Regions from separate parts of the Leeuwenhoekiella sp. W20_SRS_FM14 genome, predicted to be linked through region 2. Evidence: riboswitches for the same ligand, from Rfam matches in the RefSeq annotation. Region 2 holds a riboswitch; the other holds the start of a gene.
What was found. Region 2 has a riboswitch for thiamine pyrophosphate ahead of thiS (sulfur carrier protein ThiS). Riboswitches for the same ligand answer to the same signal wherever they lie in the genome.

Region 1 (9,525 bases), on a different contig from region 2:
GCACCAGAACCATCATAAATTGTTATATCACCATTAGCAGTACTAGTAGTATATAATTGTGTCATTTTATTCATAGAAGCCATTCCGGTTTTACCATCTGTCTCGTCGCTCGAGAAGTATATTGAAGAAGCTCCTGCAAGATCTTTAGAAAACGAAGGTGTTAAGTTACCACCAGTTCCGATACTCGTAAACCCTAATACTTTACCGTTTCCTACTTCAGAAATGTAAACTGCATCAGTTTCAGAGTCGTAAGCAACATCAATAGGATTTCCCATCATCGTGTTTGATCCTGCAACACGTACTTGCATACTTAATGGTAAAACTTCACCATCTGATAAAGCATCAAATTTTGTTGAAAAATTAGAAATCATGTGAAAACCACCATCATTATTTGCATCAGCAGCACTACCTATATCTGTCATTATCATAACATCATCATTGCCATCGTATGTCAAACCGTGTGTTCTCACGATACCTTCAATCGTTACTCGCTTAGTAGGATTTAAAGTGCCCGTTGATGCATTAGCAGCAAAATCTGCAAATACGGCAAGTTCATTAGAGCCAGGACCATCTACTACTGCGTACAAATCATTTCCTCTAAATGCAATTCCCCAAACAGGAAATTGAATATCTACAGTTGCAGTGAGACTAAAACTAGAACCATTTAATGTATATACATAAAAGGTATTGTCAGAATTGTCTGAAACCACATAAGTATCGCCTATTACAGCAATCTCTCTTGGGCTAGTTAAATCTGCAGAGCTCGTAAAGTCTGCCGTTAGAGTTGAGGTGTCAAGGGCACTTGTACCGGAGAACGCTTGCAATACACCAGATGGCATTGCAGCGGCTTGTACTAACAAATCTGAAGCAGCATTGTAATAAATCCCTTCGGTTACTGTAGAATTTGTAGTAAAAGTTACTAGTGAATCTCCAGAAATACTGTATTTGAAAATTGAAGGATTTGAAGCGTTTGTGTTTGTAACATAAAGCTCAGAACGTCTTCCCGGAGTAACAGGAACAGCACAAGGCGCACAAGAGCCACCACAATCGATACCTGTTTCTGTACCATTCATTATCCCGTCATCACAAGTTGCAATTGCAATAGGATCTTCAGAATAGTCATCATTGTCGCAACTACTTAGACTCAAAAGAGCCAGTGAAAGCATACTAATTTTGGTAAAAATGTGTTTCATAATATTGAGTATTTTGGATTAATTAAGAGTTACATCCGTTAGGATACTCAATATGTACGGAGTATTGATAGTTAGGGTTTTAGCAATGTTTATTAAATATTTGTTAAAAACCAGAAGCGGGATTTACACATTTTGAATACTTTATATCTATTTAGAAAAGTTTCTTTTATCCAATTGGCAGATTTGAAAATCTAAAAGTTCACGGCTTAGACTTAAACTCGTTTTGTAGTAGTTTGAGAAATGTAAACCTATCTCATTAATTTTTGATTCGGTTAATTTGACTACGTCTATGAGCAAAAAAAAATCCCTTAGAATAATCTAAGGGATTTTGAAATATATAATTAACGCTTATTGATTTCGATATTAAAGGCGGCTAATCCAAATAAATATAAAGAAAACATTTTGTCAATCTTACTTACTTATCTTAATGACGATAGGTTTATGCCTGCGTGACAAAATTTATTTTATTTGATTGAATTTTAACAATTAGACCTCCCAGCTATTCAGTTTAGAAGCACTATCCCAAAACATAAATTCAAGTTGACAACCCGTGTAAAAGGCATTGTGCATTTTTTCAAGTTGACTTTGACTACAGTTTTGTGCTACTCTATCGCATATGGCAATTGCTTGATCTACAAGCAATCCAAATTCTTCGCCGGCATAAGTATCAATCCATTTTTGATAAGGATTATTTTTTGAGGTTTGATTAGCATAAATAAAATCACCTACTTCTTTATAAATCCAAAAGCACGGTAATACCGCTGCCATTGCAACTTCAACCTGATCTAGTGCGGCTGTACTTTTTAAAAAGTGAATATAGTGATGGCAGGCAGGACTTATTTGCTGTGACTTGGTGATTTTAAAATCATTAAAAAAGGATTCGTGTAAGGCATTTTCAACAATAATAGCTCCTTCAGCAAAGCGAGTATAAGCAAGAATATCCTGCACGTCGTGACAACGTGCTGCGATTAATGCCAGTGCTCTCCCAAAATTTTCTAAATAAATTGAATCTTGCTGAATATAAAATTGAAACTGCTCAAGAGGTAGCGATCCATCTGCTAATTGATTGATGAATGGCATTTTAATTATCGTGTCGTATATAGGTCGAATTCGTTCCCAGCTAATATTACTCCATTTCATTTTTTATAAGTTTTTGAGGATCAAAAAAGTGATTTAATGGTCCGTTACCGTTACCTATCACCACATCTTTTGCGTGATAGATTGCTTTATGCACATAGTTCTGTCCTAATTGTACTGCACGCTCTAAGGTTTCGCCTTGTGCGATATACGAAGCAATCGCCGAAGAAAGCGTACAACCAGATCCGTGCATATTTTGGGTTTCATAACGCTCAAAGGAATATTCTAAAACGCTTCCGTCTTCTTTGAAATAGAGCGAAGTAAGGGTGCTTTCTTTTAAATGTCCACCTTTTAATAAAACCGATTTGCATCCTAGTTGTAAAATTTTTTGACCAGCAACATACATGTCGTCGAGATTTTTTACGTCCATTTTGGCTAACAACGCAGCCTCATCCATATTAGGTGTAATGATTGAAGCGACTGGAAACAAATGAGTGACAAGACTTTTTTTTGTTGCTTCTTCAATCAATTTATGACCACTGGTAGCTACCATAACGGGGTCAAAAACAACAGGTGTACTAGGATGCTGGTTGAGGTATCTTGCAATAGTTTCCACCAGTTGCGGGGTATGTACCATTCCTATTTTTACTGCGGAAGGTAATATATCATCAAAAATAGAAGCTAATTGCTCATCAACTACAGATACAGGAATTGAGAAAATTGACTTGACTCCGGTTGTGTTTTGAACGGGTAGTGCTGTTAATACCGTAGTAGCATAACACCCCAGAGCAGAAATGGTTTTTAGATCTGCTTGTAATCCAGCGCCACCACTGCCGTCAAAACCTGCAATACTCAAGACAGAAGGATATGTATAATTTTTCATGAGCTAGCTTAAGTTGTGTTTATATTTTGAAGCTTTTTCAATTTCATTACGTATTAAAGAAGCTGCTTTTTGAGGATTATCTGCACCACATATTGCCGAAACAACAGCCACACAATCTGCACCAGCTTCAATTATCTCTCTTGTATTTGATGCTTTTATACTGCCTATTGCAACCAGAGGTTTTTCGGTAGCATTTCTAATTAGCTGTAATCCTTCTATTCCCCAGGCAGTGACGGTATCGGTTTTTGTGGGAGTTTTAAACACCGGACTTATTCCCAGATAATCTGATGTATAGGTTTGCTCGTTATATAGCTGTTCTAGATACTCAATAGAGTAGCCCAATAAATTACAGGTTTCCCAGTCTTTTCTAATTGCTGTAGGGTTAATATCATTATTACCTACGTGTATTCCGTAAGCTTTTGCTTCCTGAGCAACGCTTAGATTGTCATTAATTATTAACGGAACATCATATTTAGAAAGCACTTCTTTTAACCGAATAGCTTTGTCTAAAAAACAGTTATGTGTAGTGTTTTTTTCGCGTAGTTGTATAAGGTCTACACCACCTTTAACAGCCTCTTCTGCTAATTTTAGAAAGTCTTTGCCAGCACATGCTTCCTCAGATATGACTAAATATAAGCGGTACGGAAATGAATTTATATTCATTTAATTAGAGAGTTTAATATGCTGTAAAAATTCGGTTTCTGTGATGTTATACAATTTGTCCAGAATATTCATTTGTAAACTTCCTGGACCTGCGCTGTTTCTTGCAGCGAGTTCCCCTGCAATACTAATTAGGGCAGTTGCTGCAACTGCAGCTTCAGTTTTATTAGTAATTACGGCAATAAATGCAGCAAGTATGGCGGTTGCAGAGCACCCCATACCCGTGATTTTTGTCATTAATGCATTGCCGTTATTTAATTTAAATTCTTGACCTTCATTTACAATAACATCAGTTTCGCCAGAGATTACTACAAGACATCCAAATTCTTTAGTTAAGTATCTGGCAGCATCTATAGCTTCAAGACTAGACGCAGTACTATCAACACCTTTAGTTTGTGTTTTATTGTGTTTTGCTAATGCCAGGATTTCTGACGCATTGCCACGTATTGCAGCAGGTTTAAGTTCTAAAAGTCTATTTAAAACCTCATCGCGATATGGCGTAGCACCTGCGCCCACCGGATCTAAAATCCAGGGTTTATTATTGTGATTTGCCTCGGTTGCTGCAATGAGCATAGATTCTACCCAGTACTCATCTAAGGTGCCTATATTAATTACAAGTGCGTTGCATATTTTTTGCATAGAAGCCATCTCATGGTGTGCGTGCGCCATAATAGGAGATGCGCCAATGGCGAGAAGTGCATTTGCAGTGTTATTCATCACTACATAATTTGTGATGTTTTGTACTAGAGGTGATTGATTTCTTACGGTTAAAATATGTTGCCAGAGGTTCTCGTTCATTGCGTATGTTTTTTAAATTTACGGCTAGAGGATACTGCTCTTTCTGGAGTAGAAATTCTGATACTTTTCCCTACGCTGGTGTTAACCAAACAGGTTCAAAGGGACTGTCTCAATTCTAGATAGAATACCCCTAAAGCCAATTCAAAGATAACAGTTTTAAGACAGATTACCGAAGCAGTAAATACCAAACTATTAATATTCTGGTATTCTCTAGATGCTCAATAATATTTATGTGATCTCTTATAAAACTACAGTTTTTGCAATGGATATGGCGAGGTTGTACATATAACTGCATAGTTTATCCATATGCGTAATAAAGATTAAATCTATTCTTGTAAAGCATATCGATTACCTAATATTTAGGATTTTAAATTTTTAGATTAAATAAATCCGAAATCGATTGCGAATTGTTGATTTTAGTAAATTTATAGAGGTTTCAAGACGTTTTAGTCAACTCTTTAACTATGTGCCAACAAAAAAAGTTTAATTAAAAAATATATATTATGGATGCTACAGCAAACGGCCCTATGCATAATCTAGACGATTGGGAAGATGACTTATTAAACAGATATCCAGATCCGGAACCTTCAGAGAAAAGTGAGGAAGAATTTAGAAACTATATAGATTCAGATCGGGTAGATACTGTTAAAGAATTTTACCGCGTAAATCATAAATTCCAGACGTATGACTTTGTTACTCAAAAGGAAAATGAATTTTTAAAATTTGATCGTAGAGAAATGTCTATTTGGGAAGCCATTGACTTCCTAAATACGCTTGTAGACGATAGTGATCCTGATATTGATTTAGATCAATTACAGCATTTATTACAAACATCTGAAGCTATACGTGCAGACGGTCACCCAGACTGGTTTGTGCTTACCGGATTTTTACACGATGTTGGCAAAGTATTATGTCTTTTTGGAGAGCCACAATGGGCAGTAGTAGGAGATACTTTCCCGGTAGGGTGTGCTTTTTCAGACAAAATAGTTTATCCGGAGTTTTTTAAAGACAATCCTGATACTTACAATGAAAAGTATAATACTAAACTAGGTGTTTATGAAGAAAATTGTGGTCTAGATACGGTTAAAATGAGTTGGGGACACGATGAATATCTGTATCAGATTCTTAAAGACTATCTGCCCGAACCTGCTTTGTATATGATACGGTATCACTCGTTTTACTCACAACATAGGGAAAATGCATATGCACATTTAATGACTCAAAAGGATCACGAGATGTTTGAGTGGGTTAAGAAATTTAATCCCTACGATTTATATTCAAAAGCACCGGTGCCGCCAGATTCTAAAAAGTTGAGACCGTATTACGAAGAATTGGTAAAAAAATACTTACCAGAAACCTTAAAGTTTTAATAGGGCACAGAAGACTTTTTAAATTATGACAGCTACCTATATAGGTTTTTTTGGATTCACCTTATTTGTAATTTTTTATACGACATGGAAACTTCGTAAAGATCAGTTTACAACCGCAAATGGTTATTTTTTAGCCGGCAGAACTCTTACCGGAACTGTGATTGCGGGATCAATGATTCTTACAAATATATCTACAGAACATCTTATAGGTATGAACGGGAGTTCATATCAAAATGGTATTATCGTAATCGCCTGGGAAGTTACCTCGGCGATTGCGCTTGTTATTGCAGCCTTATTTTTTATACCCCGATTTATACGAATGGGGCTCACCACAATTCCAGAATATCTCGAGAAACGTTTTGACAGTACCACGCGATCTGTAGTTGCATTTTTATTAATGCTCTCCTTTGTGGTAACACTGTTGCCAATTGTATTGTATACAGGTGCGATAAATATCGAAAGTGTTTTTAGTTTTTCTGAAATGTTTGATATTTCTAGATCTACAGCACTTGTCTATACCGTCCTGGTGATAGGAGTAATTGGTTCTTTGTATGCGATTTTTGGCGGACTGAAAGCTGTTGCCTATTCCGATACTTTAAATGGAGTAGGGCTTATGGCAGGAGGAATTTTGATTCCGCTATTTGCGTTATATCAAATTGGTGACGGAAGTATTTTTGGCGGAATGCAAACCGTTTATGATTTTGCTCCCGAAAAGTTTGACATCATAGGTGCTGAAGATTCTAACCTTCCTTTTTCAACTTTATTTACCGGTTTAATGATTAATCAGGTGTATTTCTGGGGGATGAATCAAGCTATTATTCAGCGTGCATTTGGCGCAAAGAATCTTGCTGAAGCGCAAAAAGGACTTATTTATACTGGTGTTTTGAAGCTTTTTGTTCCCATAATTATCGTATTGCCGGGACTTATAGCGTATTATTATTTTCAAGATGAATTTCAAGCAACACCAGATTTAATTTATCCATTGCTCGTAAAAAAAGTATTGCCTACCTACTTATTTGGCTTCTTTGCCGCGGTAATTCTGGGAGCAGTATTAAGTACCTTTAATAGTGTACTCAACTCTGCGAGTACCATATTTTGTCTTGATATTTATAAGAAGCTTATTAACCCAACCGTATCTGATAAAAAGCTGGTGCGCTTTGGTAAGTTATCTTCATTAGTTTTAGCAGTTTTAGCTATTGCTGTTGCTCCTATGGTTGCATACGCACCCGATGGATTGTATTTATTATTACAAGAACTCAATGGTATTTTCTTTATCCCGATTTCTTCAGTAATTATAGCTGGTATTTTCTTCAAACAAATAAATGCAAAAGGGGCAAAAGCGGGACTACTTTTTGGCTTTTCGTTCTATATTTTAACAACGTTTATTCTAAAATTAGACATCCACTTTGTGCATCTTTGGGGTATTGAGTTTGTTTTAAATTTCCTGATTATGTTTCTGGTGTCTAAAGTTACCTTTAAAGGCAATTATGTTCAGGAATTGTATCCTAACCCAAGTGAACCCTGGAAATATGTAAACGTGGCAGGGTCTATACTGGTAGCGCTTACCGTAGGAATATATATATGGCTATCCTAATAGAATTTTTATAAATCAATTATAAAGATTGACTTAAAAGGCAAGTTGATAAACCGGCTTGTCTTCTTCAAAGTCAAAGAGTTTTGAAAAGTCCATCACATTTGCAACATTATCAAGTTTGCATAAAACAGCGACTGCCTCACACATTCCATTAAACATGACTTCTTTTGAGTTGCGGTCGATAGTTTTGTTTTGCTTTCGCGAAAGCGGAAGTGTATACCCACAACCTTTTAAAAAGGCAGCTTCAATATTCAATAATTCTAAAGGTGAGTAGCCATTTAATCTGCGACCAAAGGCTTCATTCACTTTGCCTACGTAAGTAAGTTGTAAAGAACCGTGTCCTTCCGTTAGATGTTTCCAGGTATCTGTATTATCGAGAATATTGCCTACCGCACAACTTTTACAACATTCTGGGTTGAGATTACCACTGTGAAAAGCGGTATAAAGCTTACTAATAGCTTGTTCCAGACGAGATGAAGTTTTCATAGCTTATCGTTTTTCTTTTTTATAAAGTTACAAAAAAGGGAGATAGGTGATGCCTTAATTTATTGATGCACTATTTAAATCTAGTATAGCCGTTTTTAAATTAGTCCCACTGACTTTAAGTTTAATAGTTCCGGGTTTAGTATCACTTTGCACTAAGACTACAAGTTTACCGCTAAATAATTGCATTGTAGGCTCGTGAAATAATTCAAGCGAAGTCGCATCACCATTACAGGCAGCACGATAACTTCCATTTCCTGTAACTTTAAATTTTAACTGATTTGTGGCAGTAGGGCAAGGGTTCCCTACTTTATCTACTACAGAAACGGTTACAAATGATAAATCTTTACCATCTGCATTTAAAGTGGTGCGATCTGCATTAAGTTTTAATGCATAAGGTTTACCGGCAGTTTTCACTTCTTTTTCAGCAACTGGGTTTCCTTTAGCATCTAATGCCACAACTTTAAGGGTACCGGGTTCATAAATCACATCATTCCACATTAATCGATACCGAGTTTGTGGAGTTGCATCATTTTTAGTTTGTATTCCCTGACTTTTACCATTTATAAAAAGTTCTGCGCTGTCGTAACTGGTATACACAAAAACCGGAGTTTTCTCACCCTCACGGCCTTCCCAGTTCCAGTGTGGAAGTAGGTGTAGTGTTTCCTGCTGAGTGTTCCAGCGGCTGCGGTATAGATAATAACGATCTTTGGGAATTCCTGCTAAATCAATCATCCCAAAGTACGAACTGCGTGATGGCCAGCTCTTGTCATAAGGAGTAGGCTCTCCCAGATAGTCAAAACCCGTCCAAACAAACTCTCCAATAACCCAGGGTTTATCATCTTGTAAAATAAAATCATCTTCAGGGAGATTAGACCAGCTGCAATATTCTAAATCATATGACGAACTCTGAAAATCCGGATATTGTTTCATACTTGCCTTTTCAACCGGAAATTTATAGATGCCTCTCGAACTTACTGTTGAGGCAGTTTCTGAGCCTAAAATAAAACCTTGAGGAAATTTATCATAAGCATCTTCATATAAATGCACTCGGTAATTAAGTCCGGGAATATCGAGAATAGCACCAAACCCAGACTCCATGGTATTTTTAACCTGATCCATACCCACAGTTACCGGGCGTGTAGGGTCTTCTCTATGGAAAAGATCTTGTAACCATCGCGCTCGTTTTACACCTGCGCTTCCGTACTGGTCTGGCACTTCATTACCTGCACTCCACATAACGATAGATGGATGATTTCGGGTTGCACGAACTAAATTAACCACATCCTTTTCGGCATATTCATCAAAAAAACGATTGTAACCATTTTCAACTTTAGGTTTTTTCCACTCGTCAAAACTTTCTGCGAGAAACATAAAACCCATTTCGTCGGCAAGTTCTAACTGTTCAAAAGAAGGCATATTGTGAGAACTACGTATGGCGTCACAGCCTAAGTCTTTTAAAATTTT
Region 2 (9,525 bases):
TGAGTTAGTGGGCTGCTTGCCTGTGCGTGTGTAGCTTGCGGTGCAAATCGTGCTGTAAATGCCATTCTACCGGCTTCAACAGCCATTTTAAACGCTCTTGCTATCCTCACAGGATCTGGAGAAACAGCAATTGCTGTATTTACTAAAACGGCATCGGCACCCAGCTCCATAGCATCTGCCGCGTGAGACGGTCTGCCAATCCCCGCATCTATGATAACCGGCACATTGCTTTGCGCTATAATGATTTCTAAAAAATTCCGTGTTTTAAGTCCGTTGTTACTGCCTATAGGCGAACCCAGCGGCATCACACATTGTGCACCTACTTCTTCAAGACGCTTGCACAACACCGGATCTGCCTGTATGTAGGGCATCACCACAAATCCTAATTTTACCAGCTCTTCACATGCTTTTAAAGTTTCGATAGCATCGGGTAATAAGTATTTAGGATCTGGATGAATCTCCACTTTAACCCAGTTAGTTTGTAAAGCTTCGCGAGCCATCTGTGCTGCAAAAACCGCTTCTTTTGCGGTGCGTACTCCAGAGGTATTGGGAAGGAGATGCAGGGTTTCATGAGCAAGATTGCTTATCATATCATCCTCAGTATTTCCTGCTTCTACGCGTTTTAAAGCAACGGTCACCAGCTCACTTTCTGAAGCTAAAATCGCATCGCGCATCAATTGCGAACTGCTGAATTTTCCGGTTCCTGTAAACAGTCTTGAACTGAAGGTTTTATCTGCTATTCTTAATTTTTCCATATGTATTTTTTAAACGTTTTGCCAAATGCTGAATACCTGCTCAATAGGCTCTTCAAGGTTCTGTGATTGAGTAAGTAATCCTGAAACCGCAACACCGTGTATTCCGCAGCTTTTTAATGCCTCAAAATCTTCTGTGGTAATGCCACCAATAGCGATAATAGGTACTGTATTTTGATTTTTTAAATACTTCTGAAGCACGCTTGAATACCCTTCTATTCCTAAAACCGGACTCAGCTTTTTTTTAGTTGAAGTAAATCGTAACGGCCCTAAACCTATATAGTCAACCCCATTTTTTAGGTGATCTAAGCATTGCTCTAGTGTATTTGCAGTACCACCAATTATTTTAGACTCGCCTAAAATCTTTCGCGCTTCTGCGGTTGACATATCCTGTTGCCCTAAATGAACACCGGTTGCATCTACCTCCTGAACGATACTCATAGTATCATTTATAATGAGTTTTGCATTGAATTCATCGCATAATTTTTTCGCTTTATGCGCAGTCTCAAGAACTTTTTCATAAGCTGTATTTTTCATTCGCAGCTGAACCCAATTGCAACCTGCCTTTAAAACCCGATCTATATGTTCTAAATGGGCTTTGCCATCTGCACCCTGAGAGATATAGTGCAAATGAGAAATTTCCATATTTACACGGGTTTTATCTATAAATGTGTTCATACTCATCTTTGATTTTAATAAAAGTTTCTACGGGATTTTCAGAAAGCCAGATCGCGCCCAAAACAGCAATTCCGCTAAATCCCCGTTGGTGTACTTCTGAAATTTTTTCTGAAGTAATTCCGCCCAAAGCGATTATTTGTTGTGGGATATTGTGTACTTTAAACCCTTTCCCTTCATATTCTGTTTTAGAAATCGAAGTAAAAACCGGACTTAAAAAACAGTAATCAAAAAGTGCTGAATAACTATTGAGTTCGTTTATCTCGTGAAAAGAAGTACTCACCTGAAACCCTTTCTTTTTAAGTTTTTCTAATTGAAATCTAAAAGCTTCTGACTCTGTATTGCGCTTCATTTCTTTAAAATGCATTCCCTTACAGCAAAATTCCTCAGCTAGTTTATGATGCTGATGTAGCATCATGGTCGCTAAATAATGAGGCTCAAACTGCTGCAACCAACTTTTCAATTCAGCACAAGAATTTTGTGGTTTGCGGATGTGAACTGTTTTTAAACCCAAATCAATAAGTTGTTTAATTTGGGTTATTTCAGCAGTAAAAAATGTTTCGGCAGTAATAACAACCAGCATCTTTAAGGATTTACAGATATACTTCGCTTCCGTGTTTTTTAAACTCTTCAGACTTTTCCTTCATCCCCTTCTCGAGTGCTTCTTCGGTCTCTAAACCATTTTCTTTAGCGTAATTGCGCACATCCTGACTAATTTTCATCGAGCAAAAATTAGGTCCGCACATAGAACAAAAGTGAGCTACTTTGGCATTTTCTGAGGGTAAAGTCTCGTCGTGAAATTCACGAGCCGTATCAGGATCGAGCGCTAAATTAAATTGATCTTCCCATCTAAATTCAAACCGAGCTTTACTCATCGCATCGTCTCTATGTTGCGCTCCCGGATGCCCTTTTGCAAGATCTGCCGCATGTGCCGCAATTTTATAAGTTATTACACCGGTTTTTACATCTTCTTTGTTAGGTAAGCCCAGGTGCTCTTTAGGCGTCACATAACACAACATCGCACAACCGTACCAGCCTATCATTGCAGCACCTATACCACTGGTGATGTGATCATAGCCCGGAGCAATATCTGTAGTTAAGGGACCCAATGTGTAAAACGGAGCTTCCCCACACACCTCAAGCTGCTTATCCATATTTTCTTTTATCATATGCATTGGGATGTGCCCGGGACCTTCAATAATACATTGCACATCGTGTTTCCAGGCGATTTTTGTGAGTTCGCCTAACGTTTCTAACTCGGCAAACTGCGCATAATCATTAGCATCTGCGATACTTCCGGGACGCAAACCATCTCCTAAAGAGAATGACACGTCATAGGCTTTCATAATCTCACAGATATCCTCAAAATGCTCATATAAGAAGCTTTCTTTATGATGCGAGAGACACCATTTTGCCATTATAGAACCTCCCCGAGAAACAATTCCGGTAAGGCGTTTTGCTGTATGTGGTACATACTTAAGACGTACACCGGCGTGAATCGTAAAATAATCTACTCCCTGCTCTGCCTGCTCGATAAGCGTGTCTCTAAAAATCTCCCAGGTTAAATCTTCGGCTTTGCCATTTACTTTTTCTAAAGCCTGATAAATAGGAACTGTACCTATGGGCACAGGAGCGTTGCGTAAAATCCATTCCCGAGTTTCGTGAATATTTTTACCTGTAGAAAGATCCATTATGGTGTCTGCTCCCCAGCGGCACGCCCATACCGCTTTTTCTACCTCTTCTTCAATGGAGGAACTTACTGCAGAGTTACCGATATTGGCATTTATTTTTACTAAAAAATTACGCCCTATAATCATAGGCTCTGCTTCCGGGTGATTGATGTTTGCCGGGATTATTGCTCTTCCGCGAGCCACCTCATCACGCACAAATTCTGGGGTAATCACTTTTGGAATACTCGCTTCATAACTGTTGCCAGGATGCTGTGAGGTAATGTGTTGTATTTCGGCAAGTTTTTGATTTTCGCGAATTGCGATATACTCCATTTCAGGAGTAATGATTCCCTGACGCGCGTAATGCATCTGAGTTACGTTTTTGCCTGCTTCAGCCTTTAACGGATTTGCATTGCGTACAAAGCGCAAATGATCGAGCGCAGGGTTTTCTTCCTGTTTACGACCGTAAGCAGAAGAAAGCCCTGATAATTGTACGGTGTCTTTTCGGTCTAGAATCCATTTTTTACGTACGGGATCAAGTCCTTTTTTTACATCAATCTCAATATTAGGATCGGTAAATGGACCGCTGGTGTCATACACCAAAACCGGCGCGTTTTTTTCAACCTTACCATTAAATTTATCTACCGTATCTGCCAGAGAAATCTGGCGCATAGGCACTTTAAGGTCTGGGTACAGGCTGCCGCTTACGTACACTTTTTCTGAATTAGGAAAAGGTGCTCGGCTAATGGTTTGTTGCTTTGGGATTTTTTCGGTCTTCATAACGGGTAGTTTTAAGAATTATACGTGTCACAAATCAATAATACTATCCGCCTTGCGTGGCTTTAACGATAAGTACCAGAGCACCATCTTTCAGCATAAATTCATTCCATGCAGTTTGGGTAACAATGGCGTTATTAACAGCCACAGCGATACCTTTTTGCACAATGTTGAGATGGTTTAAAAGTTCTGAAAGCGAAAGCTCTTTAGCGAAAGAATGTGATTGATTGTTGACGTTTACAATGATCATTTAAAATAGTTTTAAACTGTAAACTGAAGGTGGCATACGCCAAAAAGCAACAACCCGTTTGAATGGAATCTTTATAAAAGATCCTATCTATTGTGGAAAGTTTTCACTTTTCCCTTCGCTGGTACTAACCAGATCAGGTTCAAAGGGTACTATCTCAGCCGATATTGCTATCAGCGCCCCTAAAGTTTACAACGTAAAGCTATACATAAATTGGAGACCTACTGCACTTATGATTTGAAAATTTTAAAAAGGCATTCTCCTACTTAACATTATTTAGCCTTTGATTAAGAACAAAATAACACGAAAGAGCCCATAAATACACGCCTCGCTTTGTAATTTTAGAATAACTAAAAAATCAAAAATTATGAAAACAGTAAAACCATATTTAACCTTTAGAGGTGAGTGTCAAGAAGCTTTAAATTTTTATAAAGACTGTTTTGGTGGAGATATCATTAACAAAGAAACTTACGAAGGGAAAGACATTGATATTCCGGGAAGTTATAGAGATAAACTACAGCATGCAGAGCTTAAAGGAAAAGGAATTCATTTAATGGCATATGATGCTTCTCCAGATACACCCTTACAGCACGGCAATCAAGTGCAACTGGGCGTTGATCTTGAGAGTAAAGATGAAGTAAGCGAATTATTTAATAAGTTATCTGCAGAAGGCCAAAGTCTTGCAAAACCACAAGAAACCAGCTGGAATGCCTATTACGCTCGTGTACGCGATAAATATGGTGTAAACTGGATGCTTAATTACGATATGTAACAATATCATTATTATAAATTTTTAAAATGCCGAAGTACTGCTTCGGCATTTTTTATGCGTCTGCGTTTAAGAAGTGGCTAAAAAGACTGAAATTTGCAGCGCTATGAATCAAACTATTACCATACTCGATAATACCTTTGTTTTACATCCTGCAGGTGGTATTTATTGGGTAGAACAGGAGACGCTTCTTATTGCAGATGTACATCTGGGAAAAGTTTCCCATTTTAGAAAACACGGAAGCGCTGTGCCTTACAAGGCTGTAGCCGAAAATTTTATACAACTTTCACGCATTGCAGATTCTTTTAAACCTAAAGGCATTTGCTTTCTGGGCGATTTGTTTCACAGCAGTTTAAACACCGAATGGAATTTATTTGAAGACTGGGTTGCCTCCCGAGAAGAAAATATCATTCTTGTAGCAGGAAATCATGATATTATTGCTCCGCTGAAATATGAAAAACTGGGAGTTCCCATATATTCTGAAATTAAAACCGGGACGTTTTTACTTACGCATCACCCGGAGGAAACTGAAGGCTTTTTCAATTTTTGCGGACATATACATCCGGGAATTCGTCTGGGCGGAATAGGCCGTCAGGTTTTAAAACTTTCATGTTTCTTTAAGACTGAAAATCAATTGATCTTACCGGCTTTCGGTACATTTACCGGAAACTATTATCTGGAACCAAAACCTGGAGATGCTGTTTTTGCCGTAACAAAAAAAGAGGTAATACAGGTTCAATAGAAAGCTGCTCTAACGCAATGAAATGATACTATTTTAAGTCTTTCAAATTATTATCAATGCTGGATAGTTTAAATACCTAAATATTTTGACAGACTCAGAATACTAATTTGATTTTTTATACAAATCGAAATCTATGAAAAAGAAACTCGCTATACTCAATTTGCTTTCGGTACTTCTGGTTATTACCGTTAATGGCTTATCACAAGCACAACGCTGGAATAATACTACTATTGGCGAAGTAAGTAATCGTTATGACAATCTGTTTACGCCTGCGGGTTATGCTTTTTCAATCTGGGGTGTTATTTTTCTGGGTTTATTGGCGTATGCAGTATTTGGCATTAGACGCGCCTTTTTCAGTAAAAAAGATACTCCGCATATCGAGCAAGCAGGTTTCTGGTTTACGAGTGTAAATGTACTTAACGCATTATGGGTGGTTGCTTTTACGTATGATTACGTCTGGCTTTCCGTATTTATAATAATTGGGATGCTTTTTTGTCTGCTTAAAATTGTTTTAAAAACATATATGGAACGCTGGGATGCTCCTATAGAAATTATAGCATTTGTATGGTGGCCTATTTGTATTTACAGCGGTTGGGTAGCGGTTGCAGTCATTGCAAACATTTCAGCATTTTTAGTAAAATTAGATCTAGCCGGCAGCCAGTTAACCCAGATTATTGCTACGATGACGTTAATTACTATTGCTGTGTTTATAAATCTGCTTATGATTAACCTGCGCAATATGCGCGAATTTGCAATGGTAGGCGCATGGGCGCTTTTTGCCATATTCATAAGACATAAAGACAACCTGGAAAGTGTTGCCTATTTTGCATTATTAGGAACTTTATTACTCGTAATTTCTTCAGGATTGCACGGCTATCGCAATCGGGAAACAAACCCTATTAATAAACTTAAAGAGCGGTTTAAATCATAGATTTAATATCGTTAGACCAGCTGGGATAAGTAAAAACCATCTCTTTTAAGGTGTTTACATCTAGTTTGCCGCACATTGCCATAACAAACATATTTATAGTTTCTGCGGCATCCCAACTTAATAGATGTGCTCCTAAAATATAACCTGTTTCTTTATCAACGATTGTTTTAAAGGCATAGCAATTTTGATTCATTCGTTTTGAGTTATACCATGTAGGCACATTTTCTTCCCGTACTACAATATCATAACCCTGCTCTCTGGCTTCTTTTTCATTAAAACCTACAGTTGCCAGTTGTGGCTGGGTAAATACAACAGAAGGCGTAGGTGGCACATCTAGCTTCAAATAATTTTCTCCTTTAACTATATTCTTAGCTACAACTCGTGCTTCCTGATGCGCTATAGGGGTTAGTGCTAATGTGCTCGTGTCTGATACATCTCCACAAGCATAAACATTTACATTTGTTGTGCTTTGCAAATACTCATTGACCTCAATCCCCTTTTTACTGAACGCTACGTTTCCATTTTCAAGCTCTAAATCTGCTATTGCCGGCACACGACCTGCAGTATTAAAGACCATTTCAGCTTTCAATTCAATAGACTCTTCTCCCTGATCTAAAGTAACCCTATAGTTCTTTCGAAGTTTTTCTATAGCGGTGGCTCGTGCATTAAAAACAAACTTAATTCCTATTTGCTCAGAATTCTCCTGAAGATATTTAGCCAGCTGGCTATCAAAATTAGAAAGAATACCGTCATTCACATCTACAATAGTTACATCTACCCCGCAACGTGCAGCAATATGGGCGAACTCCATCCCAATGTATCCTGCACCTATAAAAATCATGCTTTCGGGTAATTCTTTGAGCTCTAAAAAGTCATCGCTTATGTGCGCATATTCTCTTCCCGGTATTTTTAACTCAAGTGGTATGTTTCCCGTCGCAATTACAATTTTATCTGCCGTCACCGTTTTACCTTCCACAGAAAGGGTTTGCGCATCAATAAATTTTGGTGACTGATGGTATAATTTGATTCCTGCATCTTTCAGTTTTCGCTCTGTAGTAAAAGGTACTGCACTGGTGAAAGTCTCTTTAAATTTCATTAAATCTCCCCAGTTCACTTTAGGCAAATCATCGATTCCTTTACCGCTTAAGTCACGACTACGCTCTAAAACTTCGGTTATTCCTACTAAAACTTTTTTAGGATCACATCCTCTGTTTGCACACGTACCGCCAAACTCTCTATTATCTGCAATGGCAACTTTTAATCCGGCTTCAACAGCATCATAAGCTACATGCTTTCCTGCGTTACCGGTCCCAATTACAAATACATCAAAGTGTTCAATTGCCATAAAATCTAGTTTTTTATAAAGATACTGTTTGCCGCAAGGCTATCTTGTTATTGAAATTGTAAATACCTGTTAGGCTTTTGCCAAAGCACTGTTTTAAATTAATAAATAGATTTAAGCTATGTTACAATAATATTAAATACGCCTACGGATTAATGATAAAAAACAAGAAGATACTATCTTTGTCGGCTTATGGGTAAAACCAAGATCACGCAGCCTTTTTTACAGTCTTTGCAAATGCAAAAACTGCAAGACGCTATTTCTAGTAGCGAAGAAAATTCATCACGAATTACATTGAACGGCCTTATAGGTTCGTCGCTTTCCATTTTAATTGCAGAAAGTTTTAAAACTGCAGATAAACCCTTTCTTATTATTCTCAATGACAAGGAAGAAGCGGCTTATGTGCTCAATGATTTAGAGCAATTAGTAAAAGAAAGCAATGTACTTTTCTATCCCGGCAGCTACCGCAGACCGTATCAAATAGAAGAGACCGATAATGCGAATGTGTTACTTAGAGCCGAAGTTTTAAACCGCATCAACAGTCGTAAAAAACCTGCAATAATTGTCACCTATCCTGATGCTCTATTTGAAAAAGTAGTAACCCGAAAAGAACTCGACAAAAGTACCTTAAAGGTAAAACTGAATGATAAGCTGTCGCTCGATTTTGTAAATGAAATGCTTTTTGAATATAAATTTAGGCGGGTAGATTTTGTTACAGAACCCGGCGAATTTTCGGTACGTGGTGGTATTATAGATGTGTTCTCCTTTTCACACGATGAGCCCTATCGTATTGAGTTTTTTGGTGATGAGGTTGACAGCATACGTACTTTTGATGTAGAGACGCAACTTTCGGTAAAAAAGATTGAAAAAATAAGTTTGATGCCTAATGTTGAAAACAAGGCATTGCAGGAATCACGCGATAGTTTTTTCAAATATATTTCAGAACAGACCGTTGTTTTTGTACAAGACTTAGAACAACTTTCGGCTCGTATTGATACTAATTTTGAAAAGGCTCAGGAAGCCTATGATAAACTTGAAAGTGAGATCAAACGTACAGCGCCTGAAGCTTTATTTTGCGATTCAAAAACCATACGAAGACAGTTACTTGATTTTACCCTGGTAAAAATAGGAACTGATTTACCTGGACAGGAATCTGCAAATCAAATAACTTTTAGCCAACACCCGCAACCGGCATTTAATAAGCAATTTGATTTACTTATTAAAAATTTAAATGAAAACAACGAAGCGGGATACACCAATTATATCTGTTGCAGTAGCGAGCAACAGGCAAAGCGTTTTAAAGATATCTTTGATGATGCCAAGTTAGACGTGAAGCAGTATGACACCATTATTTTACCGCTTTACCGGGGTTTTATTGATGAGGATTTTAAAATAGTCTGTTATACAGATCACCAGATTTTTGAGCGCTATCACAAGTTTAAGCTTAAAGACGGTTACGCAAAAAAACAGGCGATCACGCTTAAAGATTTAACCAGTCTGCAGGTAGGTGATTACATCACACACATAGATCACGGGATTGGTAAATTTGGCGGACTTCAGAAGATTGAAGTAGAAGGCAAAATGCAGGAAGCCATCAAATTAATTTATGGCGAACGCGAT

Region 1: it holds a riboswitch for thiamine pyrophosphate, as region 2 does, so the genes downstream of both, thiM (hydroxyethylthiazole kinase) here and thiS (sulfur carrier protein ThiS) in region 2, are expected to answer to the same signal.

What each region holds. Positions count from the first base shown of each region.
Region 1 covers NZ_JBGQOK010000003.1:246,176-255,700, reverse strand. The annotation lists gene ACEN25_RS07260 (hypothetical protein) at 1-1,193, opposite strand, end outside; gene tenA (thiaminase II) at 1,680-2,333, opposite strand; gene thiD (bifunctional hydroxymethylpyrimidine kinase/phosphomethylpyrimidine kinase) at 2,320-3,153, opposite strand; gene thiE (thiamine phosphate synthase) at 3,157-3,816, opposite strand; gene thiM (hydroxyethylthiazole kinase) at 3,817-4,611, opposite strand; TPP riboswitch at 4,662-4,753, opposite strand; gene ACEN25_RS07235 (inositol oxygenase family protein) at 5,115-5,981, shown strand; gene ACEN25_RS07230 (solute:sodium symporter family transporter) at 6,007-7,575, shown strand; gene ACEN25_RS07225 (Na(+)-translocating NADH-quinone reductase subunit F) at 7,609-8,061, opposite strand; gene ACEN25_RS07220 (DUF4982 domain-containing protein) at 8,116-9,525, opposite strand, start outside.
Region 2 covers NZ_JBGQOK010000004.1:286,809-296,333, reverse strand. The annotation lists gene ACEN25_RS09595 (thiazole synthase) at 1-755, opposite strand, end outside; gene ACEN25_RS09590 (thiamine phosphate synthase) at 765-1,430, opposite strand; gene ACEN25_RS09585 (thiamine phosphate synthase) at 1,411-2,010, opposite strand; gene thiC (phosphomethylpyrimidine synthase ThiC) at 2,021-3,877, opposite strand; gene thiS (sulfur carrier protein ThiS) at 3,921-4,124, opposite strand; TPP riboswitch at 4,218-4,315, opposite strand; gene ACEN25_RS09570 (VOC family protein) at 4,489-4,893, shown strand; gene pdeM (ligase-associated DNA damage response endonuclease PdeM) at 4,997-5,632, shown strand; gene ACEN25_RS09560 (tryptophan-rich sensory protein) at 5,766-6,563, shown strand; gene ACEN25_RS09555 (dihydrolipoyl dehydrogenase family protein) at 6,553-7,908, opposite strand; gene mfd (transcription-repair coupling factor) at 8,098-9,525, shown strand, end outside.